2 linked regions of the Pigmentiphaga aceris genome follow. The protein of the gene in region 2 interacts with the protein of the main gene of each other region in a pairwise test. Links are inferred from orthologs where the notes say so. Each region holds a gene or a part of one and is shown on either strand. Other genes may lie near its edges.

Region 1 (5,231 bases), 230 kb from region 2 along the record:
GAAAAAGCGGGGCGCTGAAGGTCCGCGTTTTGAAGGCTGAACATTAAACGTTTCAAGTGATGAAGAACGTTCGACGCGGTGACGAATGTTCGAAGCGAGGACGAATGTTCAAAGCGGTGAAGAACGTTCACGACGGTGCAGAATGTTCGAGGCGGTAAAAAAAACGTTCAAAGCGGCGATGAAAATTAGTGGGCAGTGGTGAGTGCCGATGATGCCAACGCTTCCAACAGCCCAGCACGTGCCACCGCCAATCGAGACGCGGCTTGTCATCGTTGCCGGAAACAAGATGATCGAGGACGCGAAGATCGCTGTACGCAGCTGAGCGTTTCAGGCTACCGATGCCCCGTTGCTATTGCGCATGGCAAGCGCCGCGACCAACGCGCAGCACAAGCGTTTTTCGCAAATCAGCCGCCAGCGCCAAGATCGTCGCGGCCGCTCTCCGCATGCCGTAACGCGGCGGCCACCCGCTTCGGTGTCACCCCACCACCAAGCAGGCGCGCGAATTTTTTTGAGTGGCGCTGCCCTGAAAGGCCCGTTAAGCACGGCCCGAGACGCGAGCCGCTGAGTCGCTTCGTGGCGACCTGGGCAGCCAATCCCCACGGCCAGCCGCATGGCGTTCAAGGATGGCGGCCCACGCATGCCGAGAACCGATTCCAGCACCCGGCAGCCAGAAAAACGCACGCCGCCCAAAGGCGGGATCAGCTTTTAACCAAACGTCTTTGAAGGCGTGGGTGGTGGGGCCGGCTTGGCTGCCCTTCTGGACACGGTGGAGGGCGGAGACCCGACGCCAAGGTCAAGCGGGGCAGACGAGCCGGCCCCACTGCCCGCGACTGACTAAAGAACAAAAACACCATCACAAGAAAACCACCTCATTCCACATTGAACTCAAACGTCTTCACCAACTTATCTTCGACAAACACGCGAATCACATACTTCCCCGTCGGATCTCCCGGAGCCACAGACCAAACATTCCAGATCACCCCCTGCTGACCCGACACCGTACCCTCCTTGATCGACGTTCTGCCGTCAGACGACACATCCTGCGTCACCCCGGGAAGCGACCCACCCCAGGTCGACGGCGCGACAGGCAAAACAAATTCCTCACGCCAACGCACCTTCCCAACGCCCGGCTTCAAATACACCCGCCAACCGTACATCTGATTTTCCACCAACGGCACCGTCCGGGCAGATACAAACTTCTTCTTCGTAGACCCAGGCGGGAAAAACAGACCAAACTCAGTCCGGACAACCTCAATCGTCGGAATCTGCTTATCTATCGGTACCGGGTTGGGAGAAATCACTGACCTGGCAAGCTCCAGCCGCTCGGTCGGGGTATTCATTTCCGTGGCAATTGCCTGCGATGACAAGCTCATCGCCGCAGTCAACGAAAGAAAGAAGACAGCAAACCGCATGGTGAAGCCTTTACGTTTGATGGACGTTTTGCAGATGAGTGCAGCAAAGGAAACAGTGGCCGGAAGCAAGTCAAGACACGGTCCTGCTTAATGCTGGAACGCGGGATGCAGCTGACTCAATCTGTCCCCGAGTCACCCGGCCCACGCATGCCGATATCGCTGCGCTGACTTTCCAGGTGGGACCACATCCACAAGCTTAGCCGGCAGCCGCCAGATCCACAGCGCCCTACCCGCTTTCTGCATTGAACGCATGCCACGCTTTCATTTTGGCAACATCACCACGATTGCCAGCAGCGTCAATGCAATCCCCAAACCATGCCGGGCGCTCAGACGCTCGCGAAACGCCAGCGCACCCACCACCGTGCCCAGCGCCACCACCCCAATATTCATGGTCGCAAAAACCAGCGTCGGATTATTGGCAAAGTGCTGATGCGCGCGGATATAGAACAGAATGTTGGCAAAATTCAGCAGGCCCAGCAGCACGCCGCCCGCCACGTTGCGGCGATCCCAGCGCACGCGGTGCCAGGTCAGCCAGATCAGCATCACGATCCCTGCCAACACAAAGCTTGCAAGCAAGGCCGGGGCAAACGCGGTGCCTGCCTTGGCTACCTGTTTGAACATGATGTCGATGCTGCCGTAGCCCAGCCAGATCACCAGCAACCAACGCCAGGCCCCTTCGCTGCCCGCGTCCGATGTGTCGCCTTTCATGCCGGGACGGTAGCGGCCGACCAGGCAAGTCATGGCAGCCAGCGCCAACGCCAGACCCATCAACTTGCCGGTTTCTACTGACTCCCCAAACACCGTGAACGCGGCGATGACGGGAATGAACAGCGACAGGCGTTGTGCGGCGTCGCTGCGCACGATGCCGGCATGGCGCACAGCAGCGGCCATGGCCAGAAATACAGACGGCAGCAGCACGCCCAGCGCAAGAATCAGCGCCCAACTGCTGAACGCCGCGCCTCCCCTGGGTTGCGCCAAGCTTGCCAATTGCGGTTTCAGCAGCAGCGCCGTCATGGTGGCCGCCACGCCGTAGTTCACGGCGATGGCCTGGCGCGTATCCACGCCAAACTGGGCGGCGAGTTTCAGCAGCACGGACACGCCCACGCTGCACAACATGCTCAATATCAAGTAGGTCATGTCGCGGCACCGCGTCGGTTGCATGTCTGCGCGTCGATGCCAGCCTCGGCAGATGCCGCCACCGTCAGGCCCAGCCGCGACATCAACGCCCGGTCGGCCTGCAAGCGCGGGTTGCCCGTGGTCAGCAGCTTTTCACCGTAGAAAATCGAATTGGCCCCCGCCAGGAAACACAGGGCTTGCAGGCTGTCGTCCATGCTTTCGCGTCCCGCGGACAAGCGCACCACGGCGCGCGGCATGGTGATGCGGGCCACGGCAATCGTGCGCACGAACTCGAACGGGTCGATGGGTTCGGCGTCTGCCAGGGGCGTTCCGGCAACAGGAACCAGGTTGTTGATGGGCACGGATTCCGGGTACGGCGACAGGTTTGCCAACTGCACCAGCAAGGCCGCCCGGTCTCGCCGCGATTCGCCCATGCCGACAATGCCGCCGCAACACACCTTGATACCGGCATCGCGCACATGACCCAGCGTATCCAGCCGGTCTTGGTAGCTGCGGGTCTTGACGATGTTGCCGTAGAAAGCCGGCGAGGTGTCCAGGTTGTGGTTGTAGTAATCCAGCCCGGCTGCTTGCAGCGCTTGTGCCTGCGTGGCCTTCAACATGCCCAGTGTCACGCAGGTTTCCAGGCCCAGCGCGCGGACTTCTCGCACCATCTCGGCAACCAACTCGATCTGATGATCTTTCGGATTGCGCCACGCCGCCCCCATGCAGAAGCGATGGGCACCTTGCGACTGAGCCTCACGCGCTGCCGTCAGCACTTCATCCAAGGGCATCAGCTTGTCGGCGTCCAGGCCCGTATCGTGCCAGGCTGCTTGCGGACAGTATCCGCAGTCTTCCGGACAGCCACCGGTCTTGATCGACAGCAGACTGGACAGCTGGATCGTGCCGTCTGGGTGGTGCTGGCGATGCACTTCACGCGCTCGATCCAGCAACTGCATCAAGGGCAACGCAAACAAGGCCAGCGCGTCGGCCACACGCCAGGAAACCTGGGCGGTCAGTCCAGTGTCTGCCTTGGTGCAATCAAGGTCTGGGTGTGCCTGGGCGGTGGAAGTGGACATGGATGACCTGGGGGCAAGAGTTCAAGAAGCTGCTGCTGATTGGACGGGTGGTCGTATCGACAGCAAACAGGGTTGGCATAGCGGCACAGAAGTGACCGCAGCCACGACGCCACGCATCCTAAAGACCCTCGCAACGCCGCCGCAACCAGCCCTGAAATCCGATATTTCGCGTTACTTGATGGCCGTAGCCGCGTAAACCCATCACGAAGACGATTGCCCCGTATCAACGTGCCGTCTTCGTCTGAATCAAAAAACCTCCAATCAAGTGTTGCCAAATGTAACTATCAAGATAAGCGCATGGATCGAGCGCCGCGTTGGTCTGTCCAACTGGCGGCCAGCCCCAGTCACTTACATCTGCCATCACGCCGTGCAGATTTCCGTCAGCTTTGAGGAATAAGGTGGCGGCTGGCTCATCCACCGGAGACCCGGCATGCCCCGATCCTTTGTCTTGTCGCCCGTGCCGGCATCACCGCGCAGGCTTGGCGGGATCGTGTCTGCTGTGTTGGCCACGGCGGCGCTGCTGGCTGCATGCTCCACCCCACCCGCTGGCCGCGCTGACTTCAGCCCGCAAGGTGCCTATGCATGGGTGGACCGCATCAGCTGGGGCGCAAACCCGTCCACACTGGCATCGGCAACCCGCATGGGCCGCACCGCTTGGTTGAATGAACAGCTTCATCCCACCGACACCGCATTGCCCGCATCGGTTCAGGCACAGATCGACGCGATGCCGATCTCGCGCGAGCCCACGCCATCACTGCTTCGAACACTAAGCGCGGCCAACCAGGCTGCCAACGCGCTGACCGACGACGCCGCCAAACAAGCCGCGCGACAGGTCTACCAGCAAGACTTGAATGAACTGGCCCGCCAAGCCGAGTCACGCGCGCTGCTGCGGGCCGTCTATTCGCCTGCGCAGCTACAGGAACAGATGAGCTGGTTCTGGGTGAACCACTTCGGCGTGTTCAGGGGCAAGCGCGATATCCGTGCGCTGGTGGGCGACTACGAGGAACAGGCGATCCGGCCCTATGCGCTGGGGCGTTTCCGCGACTTGCTTGGGGCGGTCGTGCGGCATCCGGCCATGTTGCGCTATCTGGACAATGACCAGAATGCCGTGGGCAAGATCAACGAAAACTACGCCCGTGAGCTGATGGAACTGCATACCCTGGGCGTCGATGGCGGTTATCAGCAGGCAGACGTGCAGATGCTTGCCCAGGTGCTGACTGGAGTAGGCGTGCGGGTGCCGGAAGACGACGCCAAAATCCGCCCGGCCTTGCAGGCGCAGTACGTTCGCACCGGCTTGTTTGAATTCAACCCGGCGCGGCACGACGCCACGCCCAAGACGCTGCTGGGTGCGCCTCTGCACGCGAAGGGGTTGGCCGAAGTCGATGAAGCGCTGGACCGCCTGGCCCGTCATCCTTCCACTGCGCGGTTCATTGCGCGCAAGCTGGTGACGTTCTTTGTGTCCGATGACCCGCCGCCCGCCTTGGTTGATCGAGTCGCGCAAGCTTTCCTGCATACCGATGGCGATATCGCCAAGACTTTGAAGGTACTGTTCGATGCGCCGGAATTCAGCGCATCGCTGGGCCAGGGTTTCAAAGACCCCGTGCACTATGTCGTGTCTGCGGTGCGC
Region 2 (5,272 bases):
ACGAGTACGAGTACTTCTCGGGCGACTTCTTCAGCTCGGCAACCAAGCTCTTGAAGTCCTGGCCGGGGAAGCTCTTGGTAACCGCGATCACGTTCGGCGTCGCTGCCAGGTTGATGATCGGCGTGAAATCGGTCAGCGGGTTGTACGGCGTCTTGGGATTGATGGCCGGGTTGGTGGCCATGCTGGACACCGTGGCGATACCCAGCGAATAACCGTCCGGGTCAGAACGCGCGGTTTCACCGGCACCGATCACACCACCGCCACCGCCACGGTTTTCGACGATAACCGTTTGACCCAGTTCCTTGGACAGCGGGTCGGCAACCAAGCGTGCTACTACGTCAGTGGTACCGCCAGCAGCGAAGGGCACAACCAGCTTGATCGGGCGATTCGGGTAGTTGCTGGCCGATTGGGCTACAGCAGCCAGCGGCGTCAGGCCAGCCACAGCCGCCAGGGCGGATACAGCAAGGAAAGCACGTTTTTGCATCATTCGGATTTCTCCAGTACTGGTTTTATAGCTTGGCAGGCAGGTGCTGCATGTGTGCACTGTTGGTGAAGGCCCCCACGGCCCTCCACCAATAGCGCAGGCCATACCGCCACGCAGCGCAATCATCCCCGCCTGCCGGAGAGAGGGCGCGACGCGATGATGGTACAAATATTGCAAAGGCACAATTGGGCTAACTACGATGGTGTGACGGGGTGCACATTCCCTTCACGGTACACTGCGGCCCCAGCCTCAGTTCCTGCTTCACGCCGGACCTGAGCGTCTGACGGCACTGCTTTACCGCATTTCATTTGTCCTACCCCTTTTGCCGTCCCCATCTCGCCGCGCCATGCGGCCAGCTTCACACCATTCCATGAAATCCGCCAACCTGCGCGCCGACGTTCTAGCCGGCCTGACGACCGCTTTTGCCCTGGTTCCCGAGTGCATTGCCTTTGCGCTGGTCGCTCAACTGAACCCGCTGATGGGCCTGTATGGGGCGTTTGTGATCTGTACGATCACCGCGCTCTTCGGTGGCCGCCCCGGCATGATCTCTGGCGCGGCCGGTTCCATGGCGGTGGTGATTGTTGCGTTGGTGGTCCAGCACGGCGTGCAATACCTGCTCGCAACCGTGGTGCTAGGCGGCTTGATCATGCTGCTGTTTGGGGCGCTGCGGCTGGGCAAACTAGTGCGCATGGTGCCGCATCCGGTCATGCTGGGCTTCGTCAACGGCTTGGCGATCGTTATTGCCATGGCGCAGTTTGAGCACTTCAAGCAAGGCGACGCCTGGCTGTCCGGCACGCCCTTGCTGGTGATGATCGGTCTGGTCGCGTTGACCATGTTTGTGGTGTATGTGCTGCCGCGCGTGACGCGTGCCGTGCCCCCTGCCCTGGTGGCGATTCTGGGCGTGGGTTTGCTTACCTACGGCCTGGATCTTCCCACCCGCACGCTGGGGGACATGGCGCAGATCGCAGGCGGCCTGCCGAAGCTGTTGATGCCGGACATTCCCTGGACGCTGGAAACCCTGACCATCATCGGCCCCTACGCGTTCCTGATGGCCATGGTCGGTTTGCTGGAAACCCTGCTGACGCTGAACCTGACCGACGAAATCACTGAGAGCCGAGGTCACCCGGACCGAGAATGCATGGCGCTGGGCGCGGCCAACGTGGCGTCTGGATTGCTGGGTGGCATGGGCGGCTGCGCGATGATCGGCCAGACCATGATCAACCTGAGTTCAGGCGGGCGCGGCAGGTTGTCTGGCGTCGTCAGTGGCACGATGATTCTGCTTTTCGTGCTGTTCCTGTCGCCGCTGATCGAACGCATTCCGCTGGCCGCACTGGTTGGCGTGATGTTCGTGGTGGCGCAGCAAACCTTCGCGTGGGGATCGCTGCGGGTGCTGAACAAGGTGCCGCGCAATGATGTGCTGGTGATCATCGCGGTCACCATCATCACGGTGCTGACTGATTTGGCTGCGGCGGTATTTTGCGGCGTCATCATCGCCGCCTTGAATTTTGCGTGGCAGCACGCGCGCAACCTGTACGCGGACAGCCAGCTGGATGCGGAAGGCGGCAAGCAATACCTGGCGCATGGCACGCTGTTCTTTGCGTCCACCACCCAGTTCCTGAACCTGTTCGATGCTGCCGGTGACCCCAAGCACGTCACACTGGATTGCCGTCACCTGAGCTTTGTCGATTATTCAGCGATTGCCGCGCTGATGACGCTGCGGGAACGCTACGAGAAGGCCGGCAAGCATCTGCGTGTGGTCCACTTGTCGGACCGCTGCAAGACCTTGCTGCGACGCGCGGGCGCGCATCAGCACTAAGGCATCAGCACCAAGACATCAGCATTAAGACGGTCGTTTGCCAAGCGGTCAGCGCCGGGCAAACGATAAACAGAACCAAGCTGGGGCGCGTTTCAATCACGCCTCCGCCCGCTTGTCACACCGCCAATTGAAACTCGTGGATGCTGCTTGCCACCGGCAAGCCATCGATGAAGACCTTCAGCTCGCCCGGCTGGAACCGCGTCCAGACCTCGTTGTTGGTCAACGGCTCGGTCACGATCATGGCGATCCGGTCGCTGGGCGTGGTCACCGACGCGAAGTCCACGCTCATGTCCTCGTCACACAGCTTGGCCAGCGTGAACGGGTATTGGCGAACCAGGTAATACAGATTGGTCGAACAGTGTGCGAACAGCGCCGTGCCGTCTGACAGCATGTAATTGAACGTGCCGTGGGTGCTGATTTCCGCGCTGAGTTCACGCACGGCTTCGTTCAACTGAGCCTGTGCCGGGCGCGTCGGAAACCGTTCGCGCAAGGACTGCAGCATCCAGCAGAACGCCAGTTCACTGTCGGTCGTTCCCACCGGCAGATACGGGCCGGTCAGCAGCGGCGAATAATTCTTCAGGTCGCCATTGTGGGCGAACACCCAGTATCGTCCCCACAACTCGCGCACAAATGGGTGGCAATTTTCAAGCGACACCTTGCCCACGGTTGCCTTGCGGATGTGGGCAACGACGTTCTGCGACTTGATCGGATAACGGCGGATCAGCTCTGCAACCGGTGACACCAGCGCAGCCTGGTGATCGACAAAATGCCGTACCCCATGACCTTCAAAAAAAGCCACGCCCCACCCGTCCACATGCTCACCCGTGCGCCCGGCACGGCAGGCAAACCCGGTGAAGCTGAAAACGATATCGGTCGGCGTATTGCAATTCATGCCGAGCAGCTGGCACATGACTAACCTTCTTGCGAAATGACACCGCTATCGTAGCTCGTCAGTGGGTTTCCACGAGGCAAGACAGGCGTTATCAGCACACTAATGCGACCGGGATACGACAAATTTATGTTGCGAATGCAAACGATTTGCGTTTCTAATACTGTTACTCACCGTGACGCACCTTGCTTTTCTCGCATCACCATCCCCTGACACCGCATGAAACCAGGCGTCCTCAATGTCTCGCTCGATCCGTCAATTCGCCCACGCGGAGTCCTGTACTCCGCATGACCTGCATCGCCATGCAGGCATCGCGGCCTATCGACTTTTCGATACCAGGCGCCATGACCACCAAGCTTGCCCCAACCCGTTCCCTGCTTCCCTGGCCCATGCGGCCGCTCGTCTGCCTGCTGACCGCCCTGCCCTTCGCAACGGCCGGCGCGCAAGTGCAGCTTGCCGCAGCTGAACTGCAGACCGTAACGGTGACGGCCACCCGTACCGAAAAGCAGATCGAAGACCTTCCGCCTTCGGTAACGACCACCGATCGTGCGACGCTCGATGAGAACTTCGTCGACGACTACCAGGATCTGGGCAAGCAAGTGCCGGGCGTGGACATCAGCCGCAGTGGCCGGTATGGCTACACCGACATCAACATCCGTGGCCTGCAAGGCAACCGGGTGCTGACCTTGATTGACGGCATCCGCCTGCCGGACACCTTTGAATTCCAAGGGCGTGACAGCCGCGTCGGCCAAGACCTGGTCGACTTCGGCTCATTGTCCAGCGTAGACATCGTGCGTGGTCCGGGCTCGACACTGTATGGCTCGTCGGCATTGGCCGGCATCGTGGGCTTGCGCACGCTCGACCCGTCCGATCTGCTCACCGGCAACAAGACCCTGGGTGGCCGCGTCAAGGGTGATTACGACGGCGCCGACAACAGCAAGGGCGTGCAAGCCGCGCTGGCCGGCCGTTTTGCCGAAGACACCTTGTGGCTGGTTCAACTGGGCGAACGTCGCGGGCACGAGCTCGATACCGGCGGCAGCATCAGCACGCCCGACAACCGTCGTACCCAAAGCGACCCGCAAGACACTACCCGTCGCAGCATAATGGCCAAATTGCAGCAGCGTTTCGACGGCGGTCACAAGCTTGGTCTGACGGCGGAATACTTCAAGACCGACATCGACACCGATCTGTTGAGCCTGCAAGCGCCTGCTGGCAACACCGCTGCCGCCCGTGTGCTGAATTCCACGGCGCGCGACGAACAGGAACGCCGCCGCGTCTCGCTGGAATACGATTACCGCGCGCCCGGCGCAGGCAGCTTCCTCGATGCCGCCTCGGCACGCATCTACCACCAGAAGCTGGAAAGCGATCAGTTCCGCCGCGAAGTCCGCGCCAACGCACCGCGTTACGAGCGCGACGGTCAGTACGAGCAATCGCTCAAGGGCTTCTCGGGCCAGCTGAGCAAACGCATTGCGGGCAGCAGCATCAGCCAGAACTGGGTGATCGGCGGCGAGTGGTGGGAAACCGAGACCGACGAATTCGCGGCTGGCTTCCCCAACATTGCGGCGATCAACGTGCGCACCGTACCCAAGACCCGCAACAAGCAATGGGGCGTGTTTGCCGACAACGAACTGAGCTTCGGTGGCGGAGCCTTCACGCTGACCCCGGGTCTGCGTTACGACAGCTACAGCATCAAGCCTGAAGTCGATTCGATTCTTGCGGGGCAGATTGCCTCGGGTTCAGGCTCGCGTCCGGCCACGCAAAGCGATTCGCGCCTGTCGCCCAAGATTGCCGCCAACTGGGCCTTGTCCGACCGCGCCCACCTGTTCGCGCAATACGCCCACGGCTTCCGCGCACCGGGCCTGGTTGAAGTCAACGGCCAGTTCACCAACACCCGCATGTACACGCTGATTCCGAACGCAGCGCTCAAACCGGAAACCAGCCGTGGCCTGGAATTCGGTGCGCGCCTGGGTGACCAGCAGCTGGGCGGCACGGTGACGGTGTTCGACACCCGCTACAAGAACTTCATTGAAATGTCGACGCTGACCGCCGGCAGCCCTGGCTTTGTGCCGGGCTACGGCAGCGT

What was found. The genes of interacting proteins can lie anywhere in the genome.
Region 1: the proteins of FXN63_RS14315 (region 2) and bioB interact in binary tests that used the Escherichia coli proteins (3 or more experiments, as listed by UniProt). The link is inferred for Pigmentiphaga aceris from one-to-one orthologs.

Annotation. Positions count from the first base shown.
Region 1 is NZ_CP043046.1:3,065,279-3,070,509, reverse strand. Bases 1,576-4,484 are described here. They hold bioB (biotin synthase BioB), read right to left. Parts: upstream 3,605-4,484; coding sequence 2,546-3,604; downstream 1,576-2,545. Other genes in these bases: FXN63_RS13330 (DUF1800 domain-containing protein), read left to right, coding at 4,035-4,484; FXN63_RS13340 (EamA/RhaT family transporter), read right to left, coding at 1,674-2,549. Also shown: FXN63_RS13345 (hypothetical protein), read right to left, coding at 870-1,481; more of FXN63_RS13330, read left to right, coding at 4,485-5,231. UniProt on the Escherichia coli protein: Catalyzes the conversion of dethiobiotin (DTB) to biotin by the insertion of a sulfur atom into dethiobiotin via a radical-based mechanism.
Region 2 is NZ_CP043046.1:3,298,158-3,303,429, forward strand. The notes cover bases 1,314-4,263. They hold FXN63_RS14315 (class II glutamine amidotransferase), read right to left. Parts: upstream 3,211-4,263; coding sequence 2,416-3,210; downstream 1,314-2,415. Other genes in these bases: FXN63_RS14310 (SulP family inorganic anion transporter), read left to right, coding at 1,314-2,300; FXN63_RS14320 (TonB-dependent hemoglobin/transferrin/lactoferrin family receptor), read left to right, coding at 3,534-4,263. In the rest of the region: FXN63_RS14305 (tripartite tricarboxylate transporter substrate binding protein BugE), read right to left, coding at 1-484; more of FXN63_RS14310, read left to right, coding at 855-1,313; more of FXN63_RS14320, read left to right, coding at 4,264-5,272.